DNA from 3 places in the Shewanella sp. KX20019 genome. Region 3 is predicted to be linked to each of the others. Evidence: predicted binding sites of a transcription regulator. Region 3 holds the regulator's gene; each other region holds the start of a gene.
What was found. The regulator NrdR, encoded in region 3, represses ribonucleotide reductase genes. The targets are predictions, from matches to a motif close to AAACACNANATNTNGTGTTT.

Region 1 (10,393 bases), 1.7 Mb from region 3:
CTTCTTTCAACTCTGGTTTACATAACAACACAGCGCAATTGAGTAGCGAAAACCCGCTACCCAAGCGTTATATTGTTAAGTTCAAAACCGCTGATGCATCAGCAGGCTTTTCAATCGCAGCTAATGCTATTGACGATGCTCAATACGAGCCTAGAGCTAACGAAGTATTTTCTCACTTTCGTGCACTCAACAGCGTCTCTGCAAAAGAGATGAAACGAATCGGTCGCAGTAATAGTTATACGGTTAAGTTAGCTGGGAAAGATCTGCAAGCGCTACGATTCCGCGCCGATGTAGACTATGTTGAAGAAGATGTGCCACGTCGACTACTCAGTGAAACTACGCCTTGGGGGCAAACCTATGTTGGTGCAACCACTCTAAGCGATAGCCAAGCAGGTAATCGTACTATTTGTATTATTGATTCGGGCTATGACCGTGGTCATAACGATCTCAATGCTAATAATGTCACTGGTACTAATAACTCTGGCACCGGTAATTGGTTTGAACCTGGAGCGGGAAACGCGCACGGTACTCATGTGGCAGGCACTATCGCAGCGATAGCAAATAATGAAGGTGTGGTTGGGGTAATGCCAAACCAAAATGCCAACATTCACGTTATTAAAGTATTTAACGCTGCAGGTTGGGGTTACTCTTCATCTTTAGTCTCAGCAGTTGATACCTGTGTGAGTAATGGCGCTAATGTTGTCACTATGAGTTTAGGGGGGTCAAGCTCAAGTAACACTGAGAAAAATGCCCTGGCTGCTCATGAAAGTAATGGCGTGTTGCTTATCGCCGCTGCTGGTAACGCTGGTGATAGCACACACAGCTACCCAGCATCTTATGATGCTGTTATGTCAGTCGCTGCGGTTGATAGCAACAAAGACCATGCTGCATTCTCTCAATTTACCAACCAAGTTGAGATCTCCGGTCCAGGTGAAGCCATTCTTTCTACAGTCACTCGAGGCGAAGGTCGTCTAGCAGATATCACTATTGCTGGTCAGTCTTACTTTGATAACGGCGTAGTGCCTCATAATCGTTACGTGCAATCAGGTTCGAGTCATGTACCTACCCCATTGATTGGTAGCGTTACCGCAACACTTGCTGAATGTACCGTTAACGGCAGCACTTTCAACTGTGGCAACATGGCAAACAAAGTGTGTCTTGTTGAACGTGTAGGCAATCAAGGGGCAAGCTACCCAGAAATTGATGCAGTTAAGGCTTGTAACTCTGCCGGCGCGAGTGCCGTGATTGTCTATAGTAATAACGCATTACCAGGACTTCAAAATCCATTCTTAGTCGATAGCAGCAACGAAGCTACAATCGTATCTGTGTCTGTTGATCGTACTACAGGCCTTGCCCTTCGTAACCAAATTGGCGCATCTGTTACTGTTGCCAATACTGATAATGAAGATTACGAGTATTACAATGGTACCTCTATGGCGACCCCACATGTATCAGGTGTGGCAACACTTGTGTGGAGTCATCATACGCAGTGTAGCGCAGCGCAAATTCGCGCAGCGCTAAACGCGACCGCAGAAGATCTAGAAACTACAGGCCGCGACAACAATACTGGTTATGGCTTAATTAGTGCGGTTGCGGCGAAAGCCTACTTAGATGAGTCATGCACCGGCCCTACCGATCCTGGAACAGGCGGTGGTGACAATGTATTGGTTAATGGCGTATCTAAGTCAAACTTAGCGGGTGCTAAGAGCGATGAGCTACATTACTCTATCGATGTGCCCGCTGCAGCAACAGACTTGAGCTTTGCTATGAGCGGTGGCAGCGGCGATGCGGACCTTTACGTGCAATTTGGCGCAGCGCCAACATCTGATAGCTATGATTGTCGTCCATGGAAAGGCGGAAACGTTGAATCATGCCCTATCACTAGCGCACAATCAGGTACATATTACGTTATGGTTCAAGGCTACAGCGCATTTAGTGGTGTAAACCTTATTGCAAGTTTCACTGAAGATAACGGTGGTGGAACGGGCGGCGGAACAGGCGGTCCTGCGACATATAGCAATAACAGTAGCTACAGTATCCCAGATAACAGTAGCGCAGGTGTCACCAGTACAATTGCAGCCGCTCGAACGGGTGATTCAGGTACTGTCACGGTAAAAGTAAATATTAGCCATACCTACATTGGTGATTTACAAGTAGAGCTGCATAGCCCTACGGGTCAAATCGCGGTATTACATGATAATACCGGCGGCAGTGCAAACGACATTGTTAAGACTTACACCGTCGATATGTCTGGCAGCGACTCCGTTGGCAATTGGCAACTGAAAGCCGTTGATAATGCTCGACGCGATACTGGCACGATTAACGCTTGGGAGTTAAGTTTCCAATAATCATCGACCGATTTTAACAACATTTTAGAGAGCCTTACCGGCTCTCTTTTTTTTGCTCTGCATTGAGCTGACATATATAGTGATTTAACTGATATAATTACCTCAATAGTATCTGCAATGAACGTAACCATGACACAAGCAAACAACCCATTACACGGTATCAAGCTAGAAGCCCTACTTAACGATCTAGTCGAGCATTATGGCTGGGAAGAGCTTGGGGAACGCATCAATGTGCGCTGCTTCAAACATGATCCAAGCATCAAGTCGAGTCTAAGATTTCTGCGTAAAACCCTCTGGGCCAGAGAGAAGGTTGAATATCTTTACCTTAAGATGAACAAATTACCTTTGCCAGCAAGAAAGCCAAGGGATGACGGCTATCAAGCCAGTGATAAAACGCTGCGCGCAGCCAATAGCAGGGCGACTGATAAGCCGAGCACAGACTCAAATGATGACACTCAAGTAAATGCCAACATCTGGGGGAAATAACTAAAGAAGGCTTAACAACCACAGTTGTTAAGCCTTCTTTTATTGCCGTTAAATTGACCGTCATATAGGAAAGTCAAAAATGAGCCGCCAAACCTGTACACCGTCCCCCCGACGATAACTCACTCCAAATCTGCTCATATTAAACAGATCCCATCCGACCGGCTTGGTAAAAGCCAGGGTTATCCCAGCTTCAAAACTATTTGTCACCAAAACATCCTCTTCAAAAGGAGTCACAAATCTAAGCTTATCAAAGTACCAATAACCGGCGACAAAAAATCTTGGTTCTACGCCAATATCTGCAACCTGAAAATGATAATTAGTGCCTATGTCAACGCCAGATTGAATCGCTGAATAGGTTTCATTAGGGCCTTCATCAAGACTGTTGTAGCCCGCAAAAAAGATGCGGTTTACCCAGATAGGCTTTGTTTCTTTAAGTTCGAAATCAAGCAGGCTCGACATACCTGCAGAGTAAATGATGACATCGTTGCCATTAGTGGTATTCGTACCGACACCCAGATCGACATAGGATTGAAACTCATGGGTATCTGAAGTCTTCACCCGATACTCTATCCCAGGGGTAAAAGTGGCTGTTCCTACACTAGTAGGAAAGTCACCGTCTGGAATATCACTCCAAGTAAAATTGTAGAAACCGAGTGATAATGGTGTGCGTAGTACTAAGGACTCTGTTTCTGTTCGCTCAAGGTCAAAGCTTATAGGGATATTAACAACCGTCGCATTTTGGCCAGCGGTACGGTAAACACCGCTACCTAAATAATTGGCAAATGCATAATGGCTGTAATCTGTTTCAGCATTGGCCGGCAGGACAAAAATGATCAGCAAAATTGAGAGGTAACGCGAAAGGGCCATAAATTAAATGCAAACTTAACTGTTCTCTAATTGATAGCCCTGAATATAGCGGTATAACCATGGAAAAGCCACGGTTAGTGAACCTAGCCTTTATCTTCCTCAGTAAAATGATACTCAGACATCATATGCCCTAATTCAGTCGACTTGGTCTTAAGATAACCTTCGTTATAGCGATTTTTACCAACTTGAAGTGGCACACGCTCAACAACCTCTAAACCAAAGCTTTGCATCGCTTTTACTTTTCTTGGGTTATTGGTCATCAGTCTAACTTTAGTGACACCGATCTGCTCCATCATGGGAATAATCATGTCATATTTACGCATATCGGCAGCAAAACCTAAACGCTCATTTGCCTCGACAGTGTTTGCTCCAGCGTCTTGCAACTCATAGGCTCTGATTTTATTCAGTAACCCAATACCGCGGCCTTCTTGCCGCAAATAAAGGATAAATCCCTGACCAACTTCAGCAATATTCTGCATCGCTGTTTGCAACTGAAAACCACAATCACAACGTAAACTAAAAAGCGCATCACCGGTTAAACACTCGGAATGAATACGACCTAAAATGGGGCTCTCGGCATCAAATACGCCCAATGTAAGCGCAACGTGCTCTTTACCTGTCTCGCTATCTTCAAAGCCGTGCATTTCAAAAACACCCCAAGGTGTTGGCAATTTTGAAGACGCGATATATTTAATCGACATGATAAAACCTTAACGACTACTCTCATTCCCTGAGACTGCTGAAATCCTGATAAAGAGAAAATGTGAATTGGAACTAACTTAACGGCGACACAAAATCCCGAACATTAACTATCGCTAGTTAATCATTCAATGACAATGTGTGACGCTACAGCGCAGCATAAGCTGCGCACTTAAACATAAACTTGAAGCGGCTCACTAAATGAATAAATCAGCCTACTGTTTGCTTAAAATTCTTTCGCTGCAAAACCAGTAACTTGTTTTATACCCATTTCGCGACCAAGTGCAGTCATAGGGTGAACAACCACTAATCCTTTAACTGACTTTTTCAATTTACCCATATCCGCTTGTTCAGCTTTAGTCAGTACACGGTTAAATTTAAGGTCTTTAACCGTTGAACCTTCTTTACCTAACTCACGATTTTGCTGATTTTTAACGTTAGCAATACGCTTAGTTAAAGTGGCAATCTCACGTTTAAATTGGATTATAACCCCAGGGTCATCGCGCTTTTCAGCTGCTGCTAACTTACGACGAAACTTATCGAGCTTATCGTTGAGCGTTTGCAGCTCCTGCTTTAAATTCATTTACAAACCTTAAATTCAAATCTAAATTACATATTTAGAAACAAAAACAGCCTCAAATAAAGTATTGACGCTGTTTGTCATTATTGCCTCATTATAACAGCATATAGTGCAATATTACCTAGGTTTATGCTTAGCTTATCTTAGATAATGGATCACTTGGTTACTACTGCCTCTAAAAACTAAACTTGGATCAGCCAGTAGTTGCTCAAATTTGCCATCGACAACCACATTGACCAGATCGACCACCGCTTGCTGCTCTGTGGTTAATTGGCCGACTAAATAGCCGGTCCACAGCCAAATATCTTTACCAGGACATTGCTCTTTTACCCGTTTAACCAGCTCAAGAATAGCCGTCACATTGCCAGGGAAAAGTGGATCGCCACCAGAAAGAGAAAGCCCTCGCCTTTTTATACGAGTATCATTTAAGTCATCAATGATGGTCTGTGTCATAGCCTCATCAAACAGATGACCAGAGCATGGATTCCAAGTTGATTGATTATAACAACCGCGGCATTGATGCTCACAACCTGAAACAAATAGCGTAGCTCGAGTACCAGGGCCATTAATTACATCGGTCTGATAATATTGATGATAATGCATATTAAGATTTTCCTTAACAAAAAAAGGTGCCAATTAAAGCACCTTGTTTCGTTCTTGCAGGCCTTAAATTAAAGGTGCTTAATTCGGCGCTTAACCTCTTCCTGCTTACCATAGTTAAATGGCCTTGCATCAGGGCTGCCTAAGTAACCACATACACGTCGAGTCACCGACACTCTACTTGGCTCATGGTTACCGCACTTGGGGCAAGTAAACCCTTTACTGGTACAACTAAACTCCCCCATGAAGCCACAGTCATAGCACTCATCTATCGGTGTATTAGTGCCGTAATAAGGCACTCTTGAGTAGCTGTAATCCCACACATTTTCCAATGCTTCTACATTGTTTTGCATGTTTGGAAACTCGCCATAACAGATGAATCCGCCGTTAGCGATCTCTGGGTACGGTTGTTCAAAGTCTATCTTATCGTACGGGTTAACTTGCTTTTCAACGTCTAGATGGAAGCTGTTAGTGTAATAACCTTTTGAAGTCACCCCCTCGACCACACCGTAGGTTTTGGTATCGATGCTACAAAAACGGCTACATAAGTTTTCACTTGGTGTGCTGTAAAGGCTAAAGCCGTAACCAGATTCTGCTTTCCACATATCTGTTGCTGCTTTCAAGTACTTGATCACTTCAACTGCTTTTTCTCGCAGTAATGCATTGTCGTAAACGTGAGCCTCTGTGCCGTAAAGTGCATTGATGGTTTCATGTAAACCAATGTAACCAAGAGAGATTGACGCACGGCCATTCTTAAAGATCTCTGAGACGTCATCATCTGCACGCAATCGTACGCCACATGCACCTTCCATATAGAGAATCGGTGCCACACGCGCTTTAACGCCGTCTAAACGAGCGATACGAGTATCTAATGCTTTACGGGCAATGAGCAAACGCTCATCTAAGATACGGTAAAATTCAGCTTCATCGCCATTCGCTTCAAGTGCAACCCGCGGCAGGTTCAAACTTACCACACCTATGTTATTACGCCCTTCATGTACCAGTTCTCCATCCTCCTCAAAAGTCCCGAGGAAGCTACGACAACCCATTGGCGTTTTAAATGAACCGGTAACCTTCTCAACCTGCTCATAGTTAAGAATATCTGGGTACATACGTGTTGTTGCACACTTTAGCGCAAGTTGCTTGATATCGTAGTTACAATCACCCGTTTTATGGTTAATACCATCACGGATAGCAAAAACAAGCTTTGGAAAAACGGCTGTCTTACGGTTTTTGCCTAATCCAGCAATACGCACTTTCATCATAGACTGTTGAATTAGGCGAGATTCCCAAGAGGTCCCTAACCCGAAGCCGAAGGTCACAAATGGCGTTTGGCCATTGGCGGTATGCAGAGTGTTAACTTCATACTCAAGCGACTGGAATGCATCATGACACTCTTTCTCTGTCAATGAGGTCGCAAATGCTTTGGCATCAGTAATGCCCCAAGTCAGCGCGACTTGGTAATGCTTGTCATAGCTCTTAGCAACAAATGGTGCCAGTACTTCATCAATACGGTTAATCGTGGTTCCGCCATAGATGTGGCTGGCAACTTGCGCGATGATCTGCGCAGTAACGGCTGTTGCCGTTGAAATAGATTTAGGCGTTTCAATCTCGGCATTGCCCATTTTGAAGCCTTGGGTCAACATGCCTGCAAGATCAATCAGCATACAATTGAACATTGGGAAGAATGGTGCGTAATCTAAATCATGGTAGTGGATCTCACCTGACTCATGGGCCGCAACGACATCTTTTGGTAAAATGTGGCACTTGGCATAGTGCTTAGCAACAATACCTGCCAACAAGTCGCGCTGAGTTGGGATCACTTTTGAATCTTTGTTAGCATTTTCGTTCAATAGCGCCGCATTACTCTGCTCAACTAAGCCACGGATCTCTTGATTGAGTCTGCTACTCACTTCACGTTTTGTATCTCTATCGTGGCGGTACTCAATGTACACACGTGCCAATGATTTGTATGGCCCTTCCATTAACAAGTTTTCCACTGCATCTTGAAGATCGTGAATATTTATCTCATCTAAATTGGCCACCGAATCCGCTGCTTGTTTCGCGACTTGTGCTGCGTAAGCGGTGTCATCAATACCTGCCGAGTTAGCAGCTGCTATCACTGCGTCTTTAATCCTTGTTTCGTCAAAAGGCGTACGGTAACCATCCCGTTTAATAACTACTGGCATTGTATAACTCCTATTTTACATCAGCTACAAGCAACACTACATATAGTGGCACTTTTATTCTAAATCACAATATGTAGCGCATTAAGCTATAAAAAGACTGCCAGTACTTTGATCCAGATCATTATTTTAAACAACGAAGTTAATAAGAAAAAATAACTGGGGACGATCACGCTTATCTAAAATTATGCCCTTGACGATGGCCTATAAGCGGGCTAGTGACAGTATAAAGTTGGGATAAATTGTGGATAAATAAATAAGAAGATTTATGGCTTATCTTTAACTGACTGTTGATGCAACAGGAAGTTGAATAATCCGAGTAAACAACAAAATGTTTATCTGCGCTGAGTGGGGAATTGTTAGCCGTTTTGGTGTTTATAACTGTGTACAGTAGGCCTCATTTTTTACAACTGAAGCCATTGAGCTAGGGCAAGCAGATCCAACGTGCTTAGTGTTGTTTAGCGAGCGCCAAATAACTATTCAGCTGACCAGTGGCTTGTTGGTGCTCACCTGTCATAGAAGCAAGTTGCATCAAAGATTTTATCCCTTGATATTGATTCTTTTGTTGATCCGTTAATGCTCTATCTGAATCTAGCAAGGCAGTAATATCGCTAGCGACGCGGTTCGCTTTCTGCGCAACAGCTGGAGATTGGATTGAATCCATCGTGCGCATAATCCACTTTGCTTCATCTAACGTACCCGCCAACTCTCTATCTTCGCCACTGTTGGTTAGCGTAGCACGCTGCTCATCGATGAAGTCAGCTAGGGACTGTTCTTCTGCGGGTGGAATATCAAAGCCACTGTTGGTTAGGCGGTTGAGTTGTCCATCGGACAAAATGCCGTCTTGGTAAAGCCGTTGAATGAGGCTAGGCAGTTTCTCTGAGCTAAAACTACCATCTTGAAAGAAGTCTTTCGCCATCGCTTCTATCTTCTGCGCGCGTTCTGCTCGGCCAGATAACACTAGGCCATCATCATTAGCCGCGGTATTCGTTGTCGAGGCTGGTACGCCAGCATTAACCGCTTGCACAGCTGCAGTGCTGCCAACGCCAGTCTGAGTGCTTGACACACCGTATGCATCTGCCAGCACAGCGCCGCTATTAACAGGGGTATTGATACTACTTAATGGATTCATCGTCAAAAATTCGGCACTGATTTAGTTATAGTCTAACTAAAGCAGGAAGCGTGCCGTTTTTGGAGTGGTAAAACTGACTGCTTACTTTTGATTCAGTTCGCTGGTTAAGGTCAGGCACAGTGTGCGTAGTGATTCAATCTCCTGCTCAGTCATATTGACCTTATTGAGCAGAGTTTGCTTCTGCGAAAGCGCATCGGCTTGCAGTGCTAATCCCGCTTCAGTCAGCGCAATAACTTTTTTACGCTCATCAGTTTCATCAGGCAAACGTTGTAAAAAAAACTTGCTCTCTAAACGTTTAACAATCGGAGTCAATGTGCCCATGTCCAGACGAGTGGCTTGTGACAGCTGGGTCATGCTCGCTCTATCTTGCAGCCACAATGCTTGCATCACGAGATACTGCGCATAAGTGAGTTCATACTGATCCAACAAAGGTCGATAAGCACGCATAAGGGCATTGCCTGCGGTATACAGCGCAAAACAGACATTATCCGATAGACATGCTTCGGTCTCGTTATTCGATACTTTGTTCTTCACTACAACCTTCACCGCTTATATTAACTGCGGCGATCTTACCTGACTACAGTTAACAAAACTAGCTGACAGTAGATTTACTTTGCGCAAAGTTATTTTGCGCACAAAGCATTTGCATTAATTTTGTTGCTTGGCTATGATACGACCACTTACTTTGCGCACAAACAAAAATAAAGGATCATTATGAACACTAAGCAAATTCAACTTAAGTCTCGCCCAGAAGGATTGCCTGATGCCAGTAACTTTACCGAAGCAGAAGTGACTTTAGCTGCGATTAATGATGGTGAATTTCTAGTAAAGAATCTATGGATGTCAGTAGATCCCTACATGCGTGGCCGCATGATTGATAGAAAGAGCTACATCGCTCCTTTTGAAATTGGTGCCGTATTAGAAGGTGGTGCAATTGGTGAGGTTATTGAGTCAAACAATGTTGAATTTCCTGTTGGCAGCATGGTTAATAGCATGCACGGCTGGCGCAGCCATTATGTTAGCGATGGCACAGAAATAACCCGCCTACCGCAAACCCCCATCAACGAATCACATTTCTTAGGTGTCCTTGGAATGCCAGGCATGACCGCATGGACAGGCCTTAATCGTATTGCTGAGTTAAAAGCAGGAGAAACCTTATTCGTCTCGGCTGCGTCAGGTGCTGTAGGCAGTGTCGCAGTGCAGATTGGTAAATTAATGGGCGCTCGCGTTATTGCATCAGTTGGTTCAGACGAGAAAGCAGAGCATATCAAATCACTCGGTGTTGACGCCGTGATTAACTACAAGACCTGTGGCGACCTAACCGCTGCATTGGCGACAGTAGCACCAGAAGGCATCGATGTGTATTTTGAAAATGTTGGTGGCGATCATCTAACAGCCGCATTGAACAATATGAAAGATCATGGTCGCATTGCCGTTTGTGGCATGATTTCACAATACAACGATACCGTGCCAACACCAGGGCCGAGCAACTTGG
Region 2 (10,393 bases), 1.1 Mb from region 3:
ACTTCGGCCAGTATTTTCACCGTGAATTAAAAAGTTATAAGGTTCCAGGGGGCGCTTTTGTCATCGTTGAGGGTAACGATGTACTAAAACTTGATACATATGGTAAACGGGATAAAAATAGCAACTTAGCAATTAACGCTGATACTGTTTTTAGATTGGCTTCAGTGTCAAAGACATTTGCAGGAACCCTTGCAGGCATGTTGGTTGCGGAAAAAAAGCTAGATTGGCAACAACCCATTGTTAACTACCTACCAGAATTTACACTAGCCGACCCGCAATCTGCACGGCAAATTAACTTAGGCCATATTATTGGCCATAGCACAGGTTTATGGCCGAATAGTTATGACAACCTAGTCAATGCTAATATCAAAATACCAAAAATTATAGGCAAATTCGAAGAGATTACACCTATGTGTAATCCAGGTGTTTGTTATGGCTATCAAAACGTGGCGTTTTCTTTCATTCAATCCGCAATTGAACAACAAGCAAACCAAAGCTATCAAGAAATGTTGCAAACACGAATATTTGATCCATTAAAGATGAAATCTGCCACATTGGGATTCAATGCGTTTCAACAAACAACTAACCGAGCCGAGCCTCATGTTAAAACAAAATCCGGTTTTAAGCAGGTAAAGGTAAAACAAAATTACTACCGACTCGCACCAGCTGCTGGCGTAAATGCCAGCATCACTGACATGTCTAAATGGCTAATCGCAAACTTGGGACAGAACCCCGAGGTGATCTCTACAGACTTAATCAAAGATCTAACAACGCCCGGTATAAAAACGACTAAAGAGTTACGCCGCCGGGATTGGCGTAGCCATCTAGATAGTGCACATTATGGTAAAGGTTGGCGAGTATATGAATTTGAAGGTCGACCTCTCATATACCACGCTGGATGGGTTGCAGGTTATGTAGCAGAAATATCCTACTCGCCGGAGTTAAATATCGGTATGGCTATGCTTCTTAATGGTGAATCAAGAGTCGTCGCTAAACTTAGTGCAGAGTTTTGGCGAGATGCGTTCTTAACCGCTGACAGGCTTGATAAAAAACACTGATCTAATTGAGAATACTCACTTTTAGCACTCGGTCCCTATTTTCCAGGTCGGCTTTAAATACCAATCAGGATAATAACGTTCTACTCAACCTGTCTTTTGGCAAGTTATCAAGGCAGTGAATGATGTAATGGTTGCTCCCGACATGCTTAAGGTACTTCGTCCACCCTTGCAGCTCAGATGTTGTGAAAGCCGCTAATGCTGCAGTTATGATACGCTGTCAAATTTAGACAAGCGTTAATCTTGTTGCTTTTAGACAGGTTTTGCCGAGTGCTAAAGCACTAATACCGCCTTGCGATTTAGAATAGCAATAAAAAAGGATGCCAATGGCATCCTTTTTTAGCATTTGTATCAAAAGATACAATTAAGCTTCAGTATCTGGCTCTGACTTTTCAGAATCGGCTACTGGTGCACTTTCAGCTTCAGCGGTTGGCTCTGTGATGATAGGGTTACCCTCTTCATCAAGCTCAACTTCCTCGTCCTGAATTTCATCAATGCGTTGTAGGCCGACGACCTTCTCATCTTCCGCGGTACGGATAATGGTCACGCCTTGAGTATTACGACCAATACTAGAAACACCTGTCGCAGGAGTACGTACTAGGGTGCCTTTGTCACTGATCAGCATGATTTCGTCATTATCGCCAACTTGAACAGCGCCAACAACAGCACCATTACGTTCGCTAATCTTAATCGAAACAACACCTTTAGTACCACGACTCTTAGCTGGATACTCTGACAATGAAGTACGCTTACCGTAACCATTCTCAGTAACCGTTAAGATAGCACCATCGCCTTTAGGCACAATCAGTGACACAACTGCTTGACCATCATCGAGCTTAATACCACGCACGCCTGTTGCTGTACGTCCCATTGCTCTCAGGGCAATAATCTCTTCGCCTGTTTCAGGGTCGAGTTTAACTTCACCTGTTTCGGCGTTACGAGCTTTTTCGTTAAATCTAACGACTTTACCTTCGTTAGAGAACAGCATGATATCGTCATTACCATCAGTAATATCAACACCAATTAGCTGATCGTCATCTTTAAGGTTTACGGCAATAATACCGTTAGCACGTGGATTGCTATAGGCAGTTAACGCAGTCTTCTTAACCGTACCGTGTGATGTCGCCATGATAATGTACTTATCATCAGCGTACTCACGTACCGGTAGAATTGCAGTAATGCGTTCGCCTTCAGAAAGAGGTAATAAGTTAACGATTGGACGACCACGAGCCGTTCGGCTTGCAAGCGGTAATTGATACACTTTCAACCAATACATTTTACCAAAGTCAGAGAAGCATAAAATCGTATCATGGGTATTGGCCACTAACAATTTTTCAACAAAATCTTCGTCTTTAACCTTAGTCGCAGCTTTACCCTTACCACCACGACGCTGCGCTTGGTAATCACTTAACACTTGATATTTAGCATAACCAAGGTGAGAAAGTGTAACCACAACGTCTTCTTCGTTAATAAGATCTTCAAGACTCATATCAACTTCATTGGCATTGATCACAGTGCGACGTGTGTCGCCAAAGTTTTCAAGGACTTCATGAAGCTCTTCAGTGATGATCTCCATCAAACGCTGTGGGCTGCTGAGAATTAGAAGTAACGCTGCAATAATTTCAAGCAACTCTTCATATTCAGCAATGATCTTGTCATGCTCTAGACCCGTAAGGCGGTGCAAACGAAGCTCAAGGATGGCCTGTGCTTGTTGCTCTGTCAGGTAGTACTTGTCATCACGGATCCCAAACTCTGGCTCCAACCATTCAGGACGAGCAGCATCATCACCAGCCTTTTCGAGCATGCCTTTAACATGACCAAGTTCCCAGCCCTGCGCAACCAGTTTAACTTTGGCTTCGGCAGGTGTTGGGGAGGCTTTAATCAGCGCAATAATAGGGTCGATGTTGGCAAGAGCAACAGCAAGAGCTTCCAAAGTATGGGCTCTTTCACGTGCTTTTCGCAGTTCAAATACAGTACGACGAGTAACAACTTCACGACGGTGAAGAATAAAGCACTCTAACATCTCTTTAAGGTTAAATAGTTTTGGCTGACCATTAGTCAACGCCACCATATTGATACCAAAAGAGCACTGCATCTGTGTTTGAGCATATAAGTTGTTAAGTACAACTTCGCCAACTTCACCACGCTTGATCTCAACCACAATACGCATGCCGTCTTTATCAGACTCATCACGTAGGCCGCTAATCCCTTCAATCTTTTTATCTTTAACAAGTTCGGCAATCTTTTCGATTAAACGCGCTTTGTTAACTTGATATGGGATTTCGTGAACAATAATTCGCTCACGGCCGTTATCTTCCGTTTCAACCTCAGCCCGTGCGCGCATAACTGCTCGGCCACGACCCGTGTTATAAGCATCAATAATGCCTTTACGGCCATTAATGAGTGCTGCAGTCGGGAAATCTGGACCCGGAATGTATTCCATCAACTGTTCAATGGATAAGTCCGGATCTTCGATAAGTGCTAAACAACCCGCAATCACTTCACTAATATTGTGAGGAGGAATGTTGGTTGCCATACCCACTGCGATACCAGATGACCCATTAACAAGTAATGTTGGTATACGTGTTGGTAATACAGCTGGAATAAACTCTGTACCATCATAGTTAGGTACAAAGTCAACGGTCTCTTTTTCAAGATCCGCTAATAGCTGATGCGCAACTTTATCCATGCGGATTTCGGTATAACGCATTGCTGCTGCAGCGTCACCATCGACAGAACCAAAGTTACCCTGGCCATCGATAAGTGGATATCTCATTGAGAATGGCTGCGCCAAACGAACAATAGTGTCGTATACCGCAGTATCACCATGTGGATGGTATTTACCGATAACGTCACCAACGACACGAGCCGATTTCTTATAAGGCTTGTTCCAGTCGTTCTTCAATTCGTTCATGGCGAACAATACGCGACGATGAACAGGCTTTAAGCCATCACGAACATCGGGCAGTGCCCGCCCTACAATTACGCTCATAGCGTAATCGAGGTAAGAATTCTTTAATTCGTCTTCAATATTAATTGGTGTTATAGATGAAGCCAGATCAGTCATAAACTGCTCGATCCCCTGAAATGTAGCACGCAACTCTTGCTTATAAGAATGGCCATGCTTGAAAACGTGATTTGGCATTCTAACACAGTTATTTCATGGCGCTAGACCCAATACAGCATTCATTCTAAATATGCAGAAAAAGGGAATACTATTGATTAAAATCAAGGCATAAGTGTATTTTATAATCACATTTAGCGATTCCTATAAAACCACACGATATCCGCTTTGTTTATTGGCACTAATCATTATAATGAGTACAAAAGACGAATTAATCGATCTGAGGTAATTACAGTGCAAAACAATAATAATGTCGATCCTGCAGAGATTGCTAAATTTGAAAAAATGGCGGCTACTTGGTGGGATCCAAACGGTGAATTTAAGCCGCTGCACAATTTAAATCCATTGCGCCTCAATTATATTGATCAAACTGCAGCAGGCATTTTTGGCAAGAATGTCCTTGATGTCGGCTGTGGTGGTGGCATTTTATCGGAAAGTATGGCGCGGATAGGCGCTAATGTTACTGGTTTAGACATGGGTGATGAACCACTCGACGTCGCTAGACTACATGCATTAGAGATGGGGATCTCGGTTAATTATATAAAGAACACCGCTGAAAACCATCGTGATGAACATAGACAACACTATGATGTCATTACTTGCATGGAGATGCTCGAGCACGTACCAGATCCCAGGTCAGTGATCCAAGCCTGTGCCGACATGGTTAAACCGGGTGGCTTTGTCTTCTTTTCAACTATCAATAGAAATATGAGAGCGTATGTCGAAACCATTCTTGGCGCAGAGTACTTATTGAAAATGTTACCTGTTGGTACCCATGATCATAATAAGTTTATAAAACCTTCTGAACTTATTGGTCTTGCGGATAACGCCGAGCTTATCTGTAAAGACGCTGTAGGGATAACCTATAACCCCATTACTGATATTTTTAGGTACACTAAAAGCTTAGAAGTCAACTACATGATTGCGACAGTAAAAAATGACTGATAAAAATTGCGCTTTCAAGCACCGACCCATTAAAGCGGTGCTTTTTGACCTTGATGGCACACTTGCTGATACAGCTCCAGATATGGTTGATGCGCTTAATATTAGCCTTCACGAACAGGGCTACTCGACAGTAACCTATAACCAATTGCGTAATTCAGCCTCCCACGGCAGCCTAGCAATGGTTCAAGCGGCGCTTCCTGACGCAAGCGAGGATATTCAGCTTCAGGTGCAATTAGCCCTGCTAGACAATTATGAAAAGATTAACGGCAACAACTGTGATTTATTTCATGGGCTCAGGCCTTTTCTGAGTTTGTTAACACGCCATGATATCCCTGTTGGTGTGGTCACTAATAAACCCGCGCGTTTTACTCGGCCATTGTTGATTAAATTAGGTTTAGATAAGCAAATGTCAGCCATAGTCAGTGGAGATAGCACGTTTTATTCAAAACCTCATACCGCCCCTATGCTACTCGCGGCTCAACAGATGGGTGTTAGTGCAGACCACATACTTTATCTCGGTGATGCTGAGCGAGATATGGTTGCAGCACGGGCAAGCAATATGGTTGCTGGTTTAGCTAAATGGGGCTATATCGGCGCTAATGACAATATTAGCACTTGGCCATCTGACATTAACTTTGATGATCCCGACGCACTGACCATTTGGCTCAAAGATCAACTTAATGAATAAGGTGTATCTCTTAGTGAAATGATCTAAGAAGATCGCTCAAGGATCCTGCGATCTTCAGAAGCTTTTTTTGTCGGCTATATATTCAGCAACTGCTAGGAAGTCAAATCAAAACAAGCTTTAAGGGTTAGCTGTTACTAACTGCCGAGATTATCCTCAAGATATCCACAACTTGTACCCATAATTCGTACTTGCAAATAATCAATAACCTCACTATCTTGTACCTAAGAATTTTAAAAACACTATATATTGTGTGTTAGTGGCAATCGCAGGCACTATTTAGCAGTTTGTGTCAATAAATAGCAGGCCACTGTTTTATGGTTTTGCTTAGATTGTTTACAGGGAAATGTACGGTGCACCTCATTCAGGTCACTTTCATCAATATAAGAACCAAGGTTTATCTTTAATGAATAGTAATATGACAGTCACAAAACGTAGTGGCGAACGTGAGACCATCGATCTCGATAAAATCCATCGCGTTATTGAATGGGCAGCAAAGGGACTGACTAATGTTTCAGTGTCAGAAGTTGAACTACGTTCTCACCTACAGTTTTTCGAAGGGATCCCAACTGAAGCGATCCACGAGACTATCATTAAAGCCGCAGCAGATTTAATATCCCCAGAGTCACCTGATTATCAGTTTTTATCTGCTAGATTGGCGATCTTCCATCTGCGTAAGAAAGCATTTGGTCAATTTGAACCACCAAAGCTGTATGACCATGTAGTTAAACTCGTAGAGCTTGGCAAATACGATGCACACATACTGCAAGACTATAGCCGCGAAGAGCTCGAAATATTAGGCAGCTACATCGATCATTGGCGTGACATGAACTTCTCTTATGCAGCCGTTAAGCAGCTAGAAGGTAAGTATTTAGTTCAAAACCGTGTCACCCATGAAATTTACGAAAGTGCACAGTTTCTTTATATTTTGGTCGCTGCATGTTTATTTGCAAAATACCCAAAAGAAACACGCCTTAAGTACGTCAAAGATTTCTACGATGCGACATCAACCTTTAAGATTTCGCTACCAACACCGATTATGGCGGGTGTACGTACTCCAACCCGTCAGTTTAGTTCATGTGTACTTATTGAATGTGGTGATAGCCTTGACTCTATTAACGCAACCTCTTCATCGATTGTTAAATACGTATCGCAAAGAGCCGGGATTGGCGTGAATGCGGGTCGTATTCGTGCACTAGGTAGCCCTATTCGCGGGGGAGAAGCATTCCATACCGGCTGCTTACCGTTTTATAAGTATTTCCAAACTGCTGTTAAGTCTTGTTCACAAGGTGGTGTTCGTGGCGGTGCGGCGACGCTCTTCTACCCTATCTGGCATTTAGAAGTTGAATCGTTACTTGTACTTAAAAACAACCGTGGTGTTGATGACAATCGCATACGCCATCTCGATTACGGTGTTCAAATTAACAAGTTAATGTATCAGCGTCTAATCCAAGGCGGGATGATCAGCTTGTTCAGCCCGTCGGACGTGCCAGGCATGTACGATGCGTTCTTCGAAGATCAAGATGAGTTTGAACGTCTCTACCTTAAGTACGAAGCAGACAAGAGTATCCGCAGGCAAGAAATTAAAGCAGTAGAACTATTCTCATTGATGATGCAAGAGCGTGCCTCTACGGGCCGTATCTATATTCAAAACGTAGATCACTGCAATACACACAGTCCATTTGACTCAAAAGTAGCTCCTGTTCGTCAGTCTAACTTATGTTTAGAAATTGCATTACCAACTAAGCCACTTAATAACATCAATGACTCAGAGGGTGAAATTGCCCTTTGTACGCTATCTGCGTTGAACTTGGGTGCGATTAAAAGGCTTGAAGAGCTTGAGCCATTAGCAGATCTTGCCGTGCGAGCACTGGATAACTTGTTAGATTATCAAGACTACCCAATTATCTCAGCAGAAAAGGCGTCGATGAATCGCCGTACACTCGGTATAGGTGTTATCAACTTCGCCAATTACCTTGCTAAAGAAGGTGTACGTTATTCTGATGGTTCAGCCAATAGCATTACCCATAAAACGTTTGAAGCTATTCAGTACTATTTACTAAAAGCCTCTAACAATCTTGCGAAAGAACAAGGTGCATGTCCATCATTCCATGAAACGACATACGCTAAGGGCATTTTGCCAATAGACACCTATAAACGCGATTTAGACAAGATCTGTGATGAGCCATTACATATGGACTGGGAAACGTTGCGCGAAGAGATTAAGACCCACGGCTTGCGTAACTCTACCCTGTCTGCACTGATGCCTTCTGAGACATCTTCACAGATCTCTAACGCAACGAATGGTATTGAACCACCACGTGGTTTAATTAGTGTCAAAGCAAGTAAAGACGGTCAGCTTAAGCAAGTTGTACCCGATTTTGATAAGTACCAGCACAGTTATGAACTGCTATGGCAGATGCCTAACAACGACGGTTACATACAGTTAGTTGGTTTAATGCAGAAGTTTGTTGACCAATCTATTTCAGCCAACACCAATTATGATCCAGGTCGCTTCGATGGCGGGAAAGTGCCAATGAAGGTACTACTAAAGGATCTATTGACTGCTTACAAATACGGTGTAAAAACACTTTACTATCACAATACGCGTGATGGAGCTTCAGATAGTCATGACGATATCACTGCCATTGAAGTCGAAGATGACGACTGTGCAGGCGGCGCATGTAAGATATAAATCCAGCGGATTTTATCACTCGTATTTAAACGTTAATTAAAGGGGGCTTGCCCCCATTATCGGAAGATAGAAAAATGGCCTACTCTACATTTTGTCAAACACCCAATAATGCAATGCTTGAACCGATGTTTCTCGGGCAGTCGGTAAATGTTGCACGTTACGATCAGCAAAAATATGAAGTTTTCGAAAAGCTTATTGAAAAACAGCTTTCATTCTTTTGGCGTCCAGAAGAGGTCGACGTCAGCAAAGATAAGATTGATTATGCTGCGTTACCAGCACATGAAAAGCATATCTTTATTTCGAACTTAAAATACCAGACTTTGCTTGATTCAATTCAAGGACGTTCACCAAATGTGGCATTCTTACCTTTGGTATCTTTGCCAGAGCTAGAAACATGGATTGAGACATGGTCATTCTCCGAGACTATTCACTCTCGTTCATACACACATATCATCCGTAATATCGTTAACGACCCATCCATAGTATTTGATGATATCGTCCAGAATGAAGAGATCCTGAAACGTGCAACGGACATTGCAGCCTATTACGACAAGCTAATCAAACTTAGCCAAGCATTTCACCTGCACGGTGAAGGAAATCATCAAATTGATGGTGAAGTCATTGAAGTGACAAAGCGTGAAATAAAGAAAGCACTCTACCTATGTATGGTGTCAGTTAACGTACTTGAAGCCATTCGCTTCTACGTTAGTTTTGCTTGCTCATTTGCTTTTGCTGAACGTAATGTTATGGAAGGCAACGCTAAGATCATTCGTCTTATTGCCCGTGATGAAGCATTACACTTAAACAGTACGCAACACATTTTAAAAATCATGCATGCAGGTAAAGACGATCCTGAAATGGCTGAAATTGCTAAAGAGTGTGAGCAAACTGCTATCGACATCTTTGTCAAAGCAGCAGAACAAGAGAAAGAATGGGCAAAATACCTATTTAAAGATGGTTCAATGATTGGTCTAAATGAGACAATTCTTTGCCAGTATGTCGAGTACATTACTAATGAGCGCATGAAGGCGGTTAATTTTGAATCTCCATATGCAGAACAAACGAACCCACTGCCCTGGATGAAAAACTGGCTAGAAAGTGATGCTGTCCAAGTGGCGCCTCAGGAAGTAGAAGTTTCATCTTATTTAGTCGGTCAAATTGATGCCTCTATTGAAGAAGATGAGTTCTCTGACTTTGACCTTTAACAACGCCAGTTTTAAAAAGGCGCCTATCGTTAGCCTGCAAGGCCAACCAGTGCTGTTGTTTAATCAACAGCACCTGACCTTGCTTGAAGCGTTGGAGCAGAAAAAAGTAACAACCTTTTCAGAATGTAGAAATGGCTTTTGCGGACAGTGTAAAACTAAGGTAATTAGTGGTTCAGTTAGCTACTTAACTGAACCACTAGTGACATTAGCAGCGGATGAATGCCTGCCATGTTGTTGTATTCCAAATACTGATATTAATTTAGATCTTTCAGGAGACGGTGCCGAAGTTGTAGTTCGAGTCGCTAAACATAAACAACATCGCGCAAGTGAAACTATTGATTAAGCTCTTTTCTTACAGTTTTACTACATCAACGTTTCAGCCATTAAAGCATGCAGTTTGTTTACTTCAGTCAACGCCGCTGTGCCGTACCACGGCTGAAGCTCCATAATTAAACTTCCCGCTTCTATTGCAGGGTCTGTCGCCGTCAGAGCTCTGGCCTCCTCTACACTGGTGACGTCAAATATATAAATTCCTCTAACCTCGCCATCTCCTATGAACGGACCTGCTAATACTAATTTCCCCTCATCAGCTAACCTGCCTATATTTTCCATATGTGCTGCTTGTAATGCTTTTGCTTCTTCTTCAGTCCTATCTCTGTTTGGACCTCGTTTTAAAAAAGCCAT
Region 3 (10,393 bases):
TCGCCTCAGCTTGTTAACATTATATCCGATCTGTTTTATTTCTATTTTCATTTGTCGCGCTAAAACATGAGTTCAACGGACATAAACAGCAATATTTGTCGATTACGATTTGTATGTATGAAGAGCTTAGTTGCAATTAGCACCAGTCGGTTACTCAGTTGTAATTAACCGACCGGTGCTTGGAATTGATTGTAAGTGATAGATTAAAGGGTTTGGCGACTGCCATCGTATAAGCCGCGGGTTAGGGCGTTATTTTCAATGAGTAGTAATTCACCTGACTGACCATTTTTAATGCTGCTATCAACCGCAATAACCTTATTGTGAAACAGGCCCAATACTCTCTCTTGTGAAGTATGACCAACCACAATTCGTTTTACATTAAAATAGCTAAGGATGGTATCTAGCTCTGGTTCAGTAAACTCTTTTGAAAAGTAACCTCTATACCAGGTTGGTCCATTGCCATAGAAAAGAAAATTGAGTAGGTCGTCTTCTTTTAGTACTTTTTTCTCAGTGCCAATATGCTGTCGATAAAGTGAGTTGGCCTTTGCTAATGTGAGCTCGCGGCTGATCCACTCGCTGCTGATCCCACCATGCATATACAACACGTCGTTGATCTTAATAATGGTGTTCTTACTTCTTAGCCATTGGCCTATTTCGGTGTCTGCGCCGTAGAGCTTGTCATAGGGGCGATCAATCAGTTTTGCAGCGACATCGTAACGTTGGTGTACATAGCGCAAATCGCCCCCGAGCACCATTTGTTCATGGTTACCCATTAATAGATGCACCATGCCGCCAGCTTCTCTGGCTTGTTGATCGAGTTGATACATAAACCACAGTACTTCATTGACTTGATGGCCGCGATCAAAAATGTCGCCGGTCATCACCATGTGACCTTCGCCGAACGCCCACTTACCCTTGTTATCGATAATTTGCTGATTTTTCAGCAGAGTGATTAGAACGTCATACTGGCCGTGGACATCGCTTAATGCGACCACTTTTTTTATCTCCGAATAGGTGTCAGGCATGACTTGTTTAAGGTCATCTGAAAGGATAACCTCAGGCAAATCACCACAATGAGCGGGACGATTCACTTGCTGGCTTACAATAGCGGTAGTCTTGAGCTTACTGTCACAGACCCAATAAGCTGTGGTTTGCGCTGGTGCCGGTGTTATCACATAGGGACCGTCAAATTCGGTCACGGACTCTGCTATGGCAAAAGGGCTAAGTAAGGTTAGTCCCAGTAATGAAAGGCGAAAAATCTTGTTCATTATTTAGTTCTTCTTATCTGCAGGTGCCAATGAAGACTGAGCGTAATCTTTTGTGGCAAGGTTTTTTATTATCCATGGTAATTAGTACTTATTATTCCATTGATTTTTAACCTAGCATCTCATACTTTGAGTTTTTTTGTTGCCCAGGTGAAAATAAGTTGTAGGCGTTTTTTTGACTCTTGTACTGCTTAACCAAGCAATGAGTGATGAGACGGAAAGTAAGCTATTTGTATCGTTGGGTATTGGTAAGTTAAATATCGAATTTCGACTATTCAATTTTTTAATGTGGTTTTGTTTAACGTAATGACTCGGGCTACATGCACTTTTGCTATTTAGAAAAGGTCATCAGCTGGAGGTAATGGAATGCGAGAAAACAGAGGCCGAAGCCTCTGTTTTAAACTGTTATTAATCTATTTAGTCATCCGCTTATACTTCAAACGATGGGGCTCAACAACGTCAGTACCCAAGGTGTCCTTTAACCAGGTTGAGTACTCGGTGTAGTTGCCTTCGTAGAAGTTAACTTTACCTTCATCGCGATAATCAAGAATGTGTGTTGCGATGCGGTCGAGGAACCAACGGTCATGAGAAATGACCATCGCGCAACCTGGGAACTCAAGCAGGGCTTCTTCTAGCGCTCGCAGTGTTTCAACATCTAAGTCGTTAGTAGGTTCATCGAGTAACAATACGTTACCACCGGCCTGTATCAACTTTGCCAAATGTACTCGATTGCGTTCACCACCAGATAAAGTCCCAATGATCTTTTGTTGATCTGCGCCACGGAAATTGAAGCGGCCAACGTAGGCGCGGCTAGGAATTTCAGTGTTGTTGATCCGCATGATGTCTTGACCATCTGAGATCTCTTGCCAAACGGTATTCTTATCATTCATTGAATCACGGAACTGCTCTACAGATGCAATCTGTACCGATTCACCAATTTCAACGCTGCCGCTGTCTGGTTGTTCTGCACCGGAGATCATTTTGAACAGTGTTGATTTACCCGCACCGTTGGCACCGATGATGCCGACAATCGCGCCTTTAGGCACTGAAAAGCTTAAATCGTCGATCAGTACTCGGTCGCCATAAGATTTTGTTAGGTTATTAATTTCAATAACCTTATCCCCTAGACGTGGTCCTGGTGGAATAAACAGCTCGTTGGTTTCGTTACGCTTTTGATAGTCATTAGTATTAAGCTCTTCAAAGCGAGCCATACGCGCTTTGCCTTTAGACTGACGTCCTTTAGCACCTTGGCGCACCCACTCAAGCTCTTTAGCTATCGTCTTTTGACGGGCACTTTGAGTGGCTGATTCTTGTTGCAAACGAGCATCTTTCTGTTCTAACCATGAAGAGTAGTTACCCTCCCACGGGATCCCTTCACCACGGTCGAGTTCCAAAATCCAACCAGCAGCATTATCAAGGAAATATCTATCGTGGGTAATTGCCACAACAGTGCCGGCGTAATCTTGTAAAAAGCGCTCTAACCACGCAACAGACTCGGCGTCTAAGTGGTTGGTTGGCTCATCAAGTAGCAGCATGTCTGGCTTTTCAAGCAGTAATCGACAAATCGCGACGCGGCGGCGCTCACCACCAGAGAGTACTTCAATCTTTTCATCCCAATCAGGCAGGCGTAGAGCATTAGCTGCTCGCTCTAGCACCACATCAAGATTATGAGCATCTTGTGATTGAATAATAGCTTCAAGTTGACCCTGCTCTTTCGCGAGTGCATCAAAATCGGCATCAGGTTCAGCGTAAAGCGCATAAACCTCATCTAAGCGAGTCAATGCATTTTTTGCATCCGACACCGCTTCTTCGAGTGCTTCACGTACAGTTTGGCTTGGATCTAGCTTTGGTTCCTGCGGTAAGTAACCAATTTTAAGATCTTGCATTGGTCGTGCTTCGCCCTCAATTTCAGTATCGAGGCCGGCCATTATACGCAGCAGGGTAGATTTACCCGAGCCGTTGAGCCCTAACACACCAATTTTGGCACCTGGGAAAAAACTTAAGGAGATATCTTTTAGAATTTGCTTTTTAGGCGGAACAATCTTGCCCACTCTAAGCATGCTATATACAAACTGCGCCATTTTATTTCTCATTGACTGGGATTGGCTGCAATTCTACTCGAATCGCGGCTTAACTTAAATCTGAACTTTGTCTTAGGGGTCTGCAGTTCAATAAAAGTATTGTCTCAAATTGCGGGATTTGCTGATATTTCAGCTGAATTTATGTAACATCAGCGTAACAGTTGTTAACGTAAAAATGTGGCCGAGTTCAAAGAGAGCTGCAGTAACGATTGTGTGATAGCAATCTGATTGGTTAATTTAAGGGAATAAATTGAAAATTCAAAAGTATGCAGTATTCGTTACTGTTATTTTTGCTCTCAAGGCGCCTGCGTGGGCGGATGAAGCAGATTTGACAGGAAGTTTGGTGTCGGCAAGGTTATCTGTGCAAGCGCCTGTAGTGACTTCTCTACCTGCATCTAATACAAGTTCACACTCCAATTTTGCAATGTTAATGGCTTCTTCAGCCCACACTTCTGCAGCTATTACTCGTGAGTCACAAAGCGATCCCGCAATTACATTACCGCAACTAATTGAAAAAGATTGGTGGGGAGCATTAGCTGAAATTAGTGTCGTTTTAGTTGTCGGTGAGCTGCTGTATAAATCCGGTGAAGAGAGCATGAAAGAGGATTTTGATTACGAGATTGAAGGCAACACTGGACAGTATTTTGTTGATCGCATTGTCACGACTGAATCATGGAAGCTTGATGATAATGAAGTCGGCATGAATTGGGGACACGCTTACGCCGGCGCGCTCTACCATCAAGCGTTCCGTAATTATAATTTTAATTATTATGAATCAATGCTTGGTAACTTTTTGGCATCAGGTATATGGGAGGTGTTTGCCGAGTATAAAGAGGTCGTCAGTATTAACGATCAAATAGTAACCACTTTTGGTGGTTCAGTATTAGGTGAAAGCTTGTTCCAACTATCAGAGATGTTGGAGACTAAAGAGGGTTGGCTACCGGCAACCTTTGCTGGAGTATTTAATCCATCAAGAACCATACGTGGCTGGTTTGGTTACGATTCGCCCAACCGCTTTGACCGAAAAAAAGCTCAAGATCAATTCGACATTTACAGTGGTATTTTATATTCGACTAAGGATGTGGCTGATATTTCCACCACGACTATGCTGCTTGGTATTGAAGCCAGCATTGACAGCGTACAGGGGCAATACGATTCCTTGTCTGCAACACCTAGCTTAGTAGAGCTTGATATGGAACTAGGTGTCTCTGAAGAGGGGGTTGAAGATTGGCAGCTGTCATCATCACTCTTTTTAGGGGGTTACACTGACGAGGCGAAGCCAATAGCGGGCTCACGTGACTCCTGGGGGCATAGCTGGTTTGTCGGCCCATCCATGGGAGTTGAATACAGTAGTTTAGGCCAGGAAGATGAAGAGGGCTTCTACGCTGCTATAAATGTTATTGGCTTATCTGTTGGCGGTGAATGGCAAAATTCGGATGTTAATATCAGCGTTCGCGGTGATATTTTTGCTGATTTTAGTATGGTTAAACCCTTTGCCAGTAAAGATTACCGTGCCTCAGGTGGACAGTTTTGGGGGACTAAATCTGTACTTTGGGAGGGCGGTTATGCTTATGCCTTAGGTCACACCGCAAAAGTGAAAGTTGAAGCTAGTTATAGAGATCTACTGTTAGGCTTAAAAGTCACCTCGCAGCGTTGGGATTCTATTGATGATAAAGAGTTTAATCGCAGCAGTGAATGGAATCCTAATAAGAGCGATTTAGACTTTAAAGATAGCCGTGATCGATACGAAGCTTACCTTGAAGTACCCATTACTAGAGCCTTTGGTGTGAGTATGCACCATGAACGAATTGACCGCAGTGGCACTTTAGCTGGGATTGATAATCGTAATGTTTTTTATCGCAATGATGATAGTGAAAGCCGCACGAGCATACGGTTAGCTTATCGATACTAGGTGAAAAGTGTAACTCGCTCTAGGTGGTCAATAGAACATCGACATTCTGCATGCCACTATCGGCGAATAAAGGCAGATGAGCCGGATTATTTATAGAACAGAGTTTTCTGTATTTTTATCCCAAGGTAATGAATCGATAGATTAAAGGCGTTTTTTCTATGTAATACAATCGCTGAGCAAGTTTACCGTGGAGATTTGCTCTTTATCAAATGTCGTTCATGGATAATTGCAAGTAATTTCATGTTTCTAATGCTGGGATTGTGATCAATTGCGCTGTATCATACCGCGCAACCCTACTATAAGAATTTACAGCTGGAGTGAATAATGCTGAAAAAAGACATGAATATCGCGGATTACGATCCACAATTGTTTGCAGCGATTGAAGATGAAACTCGTCGTCAAGAAGAGCACATCGAACTCATTGCTTCAGAAAACTACACTAGCCCTCGCGTTTTTGAAGCTCAAGGTTCTCAGCTTACTAACAAGTATGCTGAAGGTTACCCTGGTAAGCGTTATTACGGTGGTTGTGAGCATGTTGATATTGTTGAAGAGCTCGCTATCTCTCGTGCCAAAGAGTTGTTTGGCGCAACGTATGCTAACGTTCAACCACACTCTGGTTCACAAGCTAACGCTGCCGTATTTATGGCGCTACTTCAAGGTGGCGATACTGTACTCGGTATGAGCCTTGCTCACGGTGGTCATTTGACTCACGGCTCACATGTTAGCTTCTCTGGTAAGCTTTATAATGCTGTTCAGTACGGTATTGACGAATCAACTGGTAAGATTGATTACGCTGAAGTTGAACGTTTAGCGGTTGAACATCAACCTAAGATGATCATTGCTGGTTTCAGCGCATACTCAGGTATTGTTGATTGGGGCAAGTTCCGTGAAATCGCTGATAAAATAGGTGCTTACCTATTCGTTGATATGGCTCACGTAGCGGGTCTTGTTGCTGCTGGTATCTATCCAAATCCACTCCCACACGCCCATGTTGTTACTACGACTACGCATAAGACCTTAGCGGGTCCTCGTGGTGGTTTGATCCTTTCTGCTATTGATGATGAAGCGATTTACAAAAAGCTTAACTCAGCAGTATTCCCTGGTGGTCAAGGTGGTCCTTTGATGCATGTTATCGCTGCTAAAGCGGTTGCATTTAAAGAAGCACTAGACCCAGAGTTCACGACTTACCAAGAGCAAGTTGTCGTAAACGCAAAAGCAATGGCACGCACGTTTATCGAACGTGGTTATGATGTTGTTTCTGGCGGTACTGATAACCACCTATTCTTGCTTGATCTAATCAGCAAAGATATTACCGGTAAAGAAGCTGATGCAGCGCTCGGTAATGCCAACATTACCGTCAACAAAAACTCAGTGCCTAATGACCCACGCTCACCGTTTGTGACATCGGGCCTGCGTATTGGTTCTCCAGCCGTTACCCGTCGTGGTTTTGGTGAGGACGAATCTGTGCAGTTGACTAACTGGATGTGTGATGTGCTTGATGACATTTCAGATCTTGCAGTTAGCGAGCGAGTAAAGTCGCAGGTTCTTGAATTGTGCGCTAAGTTCCCTGTTTACGGTTAACCTTAAGCGTTAAATCAGGTAAACTTTAATGGCCGCATTTATGCGGCCATTTTTGTTGGCAATTTATAATGATGATTCTAAATCATTAACGAAATACTTCTAATACCTGACCGGAGGCCAGATGCATTGTCCATTTTGCAGCGCAACAGACACTAAAGTGATTGATTCGCGACTTGTCGCCGATGGCCATCAGGTACGTCGCCGCCGGGAGTGTGTGCAATGCCATGAGCGTTACACTACATTTGAAGGTGCTGAACTCGTGATGCCACGGGTAGTGAAACAGGACGGTAGTCGCCAGCCTTTCGATGAAGAGAAATTGCGCGGCGGCATGCTTAGAGCGGTCGAGAAAAGACCGGTATCTATGGACCAAATAGAGCAGTCTTTAACTAAGATTAAGTCAATGCTGCGTGCAACAGGTGAGCGTGAAGTTAAATCAGAGCTAATTGGTAACTTAATGATGGACCAATTGGTCAATTTAGACAAAGTTGCTTACATCCGATTTGCATCCGTTTATCGCGCGTTTGAAGATGTGTCGGAGTTTGGCGAAGCTATTGCGAACTTACAGCAGTAGTACTATCTGCCTATTACCTTATTGATTAATCGGAACTCATTTCACTATGTGGTCAACTGAAGACAATCAAATGATGAGTCTCGCTATTGAGTTAGCGCAAAAAGGACTCTATACCACCCGCCCAAATCCTTGTGTTGGCAGCGTATTAGTTAAAGACGGTGTGATTGTTGGTGAAGGTTACCATATTCGTGCTGGTGGCCCACATGCCGAAGTCTACGCGCTTAATATGGCGGGTGATGATGCTGTTGGCGCCACCGCGTACGTCACATTGGAGCCATGTAGCCATTATGGCCGAACCCCGCCTTGCGCCAAAGCATTGATCGAAAGCAAAGTTAGCCGCGTTGTTATTGCTGTGACCGATCCTAACCCACAAGTCTCTGGTCGTGGTATTAGCATGCTCCGTGATGCGGGTATTCAAGTTGACGTTGGTTTATTAACCGATGCTGCTAAGCAGGTTAACTTAGGTTTTTTGAAAAGAATGCAGCAGAGCTTACCGTGGGTGACCGTAAAGCTCGCCGCTAGCCTCGATGGTAAAACGGCATTATCGAATGGCGAGTCAAAGTGGATTACTGGTCCTGAAGCCCGAAGAGATGTACAGCGGGTGCGCGCAAGACATTGCGCTTTGATCACCGGCATTGAGACCGTTTTTGCTGATGACCCCAGTCTAAATGTCCGCCATAGCGAATTGGGATCTTTATCAAATGAGATCGCCCCAGCAGAACTGCATCAACCGCTGCGTGTAGTATTAGACAGCCAAGCACGGCTCGGCGCTGAGCTAAAGATGTTTTCCATCGACAGCCCCATTTTACTCATTAGTACTTGTGACTATCCTGAGAGTGTTAAGTCGGCGTGGCCAGCTCATGTTAGTCACCAAGTATTACCCGCCAAAGAAAAGCGAGTTGACCTTATTGCTCTGCTCACTTTACTTGGCAAAACCTGTAACTCGGTGTTAGTCGAGGCTGGTGCTACGCTTGCTGGTGCGTTTGTTAGCGAGCACTTAGCGGATGAAATTATTTTATACCAAGCAATGAAAATACTCGGTGCTCAGGGGCGAGACTTACTCGCATTACCTGATTTTGAAACCATGTCTCAAGTTCCAAGTATTAATCTAATAGATGAACGTAAAGTGGGAAAAGACACTCGCTTGACGTTAAGAATGAGTAATTAACTTTATGTTTACCGGAATTATTGAATCTGTAGGTCATTTACGAAAAGTTGAACGTCGCGGTGATGATATTCGATTAACCGTTGCCAGCGCTAAGCTTGATCTGTCGGACGTTAAACTCGGAGACAGCATTGCAACCAATGGTGTATGTCTAACCGTGGTTGAGCGACTTGCAGATGGCTATGTTGCAGATATCTCAGCTGAAACGGTTAGTCTTACAGGTTTTGCCAATTATGCAGTAGGCACTGCGGTTAATTTAGAAAAGGCAGTCACGCCAACCACAAGGTTAGGTGGCCATATGGTCAGTGGTCACGTAGATGGTATTGCGCGCGTTGATGACCGACAAGTTCGTGGCCAGGCGCTTGAGTTTTGGTTGTCGCCTCCAGTTGAGCTGGGTCGCTATATCGCTCACAAGGGTTCAATTACCATTGATGGTGTAAGCTTAACGGTTAATGAGGTGCAAGGGCATCGATTTAGACTAACCATCGTGCCGCACACCGCGGGAGAAACAACCTTGGTAAACCTAAAGGCAGGCGATAACGTTAATATTGAAGTTGATCTAATTGCTCGTCATTTAGAAAGGTTGATGAGCTATTCATCTGATCAAACAGAACAACAACCTAAGTCTGAAGTTACCATGGAACTGTTAGCTCGCTCGGGTTTTTTACGTTAAAAACTGGCTTAAGGCGATTTTAAAGATAAAATTTATCTTAAGACGCTCAAAAAAATAATCATTAAATTTATAGGCTGCTTTGCCAGCATAGGCATAAAGGTTAGCGACCTCAGCTAACTGCAGCAATACAATATAAAGGTCTAAACATGGCGCTACATAGTATAGAAGAGATCATCGAAGATATTCGTCTAGGTAAGATGGTTATCTTGATGGATGACGAAGATAGAGAAAATGAAGGCGACCTGATTATGGCTGCTGACATGGTGACGCCTGAGGCGGTTAACTTTATGGCGACTTTCGGTCGTGGCCTTATTTGCCAAACGTTGACTAAAGAACGCTGCCAGCAGCTAAACCTGCCTTTGATGGTCACGAACAACAATGCACAGTTCTCAACCAATTTTACGATGTCTATTGAAGCGGCTGAAGGCGTAACTACCGGTATATCCGCACAAGATCGCGCCGTTACGGTTAAAGCGGCTGTGGCCAAAGATGCTAAGCCTAGTGATATTGTTCAGCCTGGCCATATATTCCCATTGATGGCAAAAGAGGGCGGAGTACTTATTCGCGCTGGTCATACAGAAGCGGGTTGTGACTTAGCTAGGCTTGCGGGTTTCGAAGCTTCATCAGTTATTGTTGAAATCTTAAATGATGACGGCACCATGGCGCGTCGTCCTGATCTTGAAATTTTTGCTGAAAAGCACGGTTTAAAGATGGGCACCATTGCCGATCTAATTGAATATCGCAACACTAAAGAAACCAGCGTAGTACGTGAAGCGCAATGTAAATTGCCTACGCGTTTTGGCGAATTCGATATGTTGACTTTCCGCGACACCATCGATAATCAACTGCACTATGTATTAGTCAAAGGTGCTGTGACTGAGAACATGCTTGTGCGTGTTCACCTGCAAAATACCTTTAACGACCTATTACATTCCGAGCGCGATCAGCAACGTAGTTGGCCGTTAGAAAAAGCAATGCAACGCATTAGCGAAGACGGTGGCGTACTGGTGCTGCTCGGGCATCAAGAACATAGCAGTGACATTTTAGCTAAAGTGAAAGCATTTGAAGCTGAAGATAACGGTAGCGCACCGGTTGCTCCTCAGTGGCAAGGAACTTCACGTCAAGTCGGTGTAGGCTCACAAATT

Region 1: the regulator NrdR is predicted to act here: its motif matches at 7,801-7,820, upstream of nrdD (anaerobic ribonucleoside-triphosphate reductase).
Region 2: the regulator NrdR is predicted to act here: its motif matches at 6,047-6,066, upstream of nrdA (class 1a ribonucleoside-diphosphate reductase subunit alpha).

The regions. Positions count from the first base shown of each region.
Region 1 is NZ_CP068437.1:3,327,741-3,338,133, forward strand. It holds gene JK628_RS14555 (S8 family serine peptidase) at 1-2,348, shown strand, start outside; gene JK628_RS14560 (VF530 family DNA-binding protein) at 2,478-2,834, shown strand; gene JK628_RS14565 (hypothetical protein) at 2,895-3,701, opposite strand; gene ribA (GTP cyclohydrolase II) at 3,785-4,402, opposite strand; gene JK628_RS14575 (YibL family ribosome-associated protein) at 4,627-4,983, opposite strand; gene nrdG (anaerobic ribonucleoside-triphosphate reductase-activating protein) at 5,119-5,583, opposite strand; gene nrdD (anaerobic ribonucleoside-triphosphate reductase) at 5,652-7,769, opposite strand; gene JK628_RS14590 (hypothetical protein) at 8,215-8,898, opposite strand; gene JK628_RS14595 (MarR family winged helix-turn-helix transcriptional regulator) at 8,980-9,432, opposite strand; gene JK628_RS14600 (NADP-dependent oxidoreductase) at 9,613-10,393, shown strand, end outside.
Region 2 is NZ_CP068437.1:2,711,705-2,722,097, forward strand. It holds gene JK628_RS11880 (serine hydrolase domain-containing protein) at 1-1,058, shown strand, start outside; gene gyrA (DNA topoisomerase (ATP-hydrolyzing) subunit A) at 1,420-4,122, opposite strand; gene ubiG (bifunctional 2-polyprenyl-6-hydroxyphenol methylase/3-demethylubiquinol 3-O-methyltransferase UbiG) at 4,414-5,124, shown strand; gene JK628_RS11895 (HAD family hydrolase) at 5,117-5,812, shown strand; gene nrdA (class 1a ribonucleoside-diphosphate reductase subunit alpha) at 6,216-8,504, shown strand; gene nrdB (class Ia ribonucleoside-diphosphate reductase subunit beta) at 8,579-9,709, shown strand; gene yfaE (class I ribonucleotide reductase maintenance protein YfaE) at 9,684-10,052, shown strand; gene JK628_RS11915 (YciI family protein) at 10,073-10,393, opposite strand, start outside.
Region 3 is NZ_CP068437.1:1,597,366-1,607,758, forward strand. It holds gene JK628_RS06965 (shewanella-like protein phosphatase) at 204-1,268, opposite strand; gene ettA (energy-dependent translational throttle protein EttA) at 1,679-3,346, opposite strand; gene JK628_RS06975 (DUF3943 domain-containing protein) at 3,597-5,258, shown strand; gene glyA (serine hydroxymethyltransferase) at 5,583-6,839, shown strand; gene nrdR (transcriptional regulator NrdR) at 6,961-7,410, shown strand; gene ribD (bifunctional diaminohydroxyphosphoribosylaminopyrimidine deaminase/5-amino-6-(5-phosphoribosylamino)uracil reductase RibD) at 7,457-8,578, shown strand; gene JK628_RS06995 (riboflavin synthase) at 8,583-9,248, shown strand; gene ribBA (bifunctional 3,4-dihydroxy-2-butanone-4-phosphate synthase/GTP cyclohydrolase II) at 9,395-10,393, shown strand, end outside.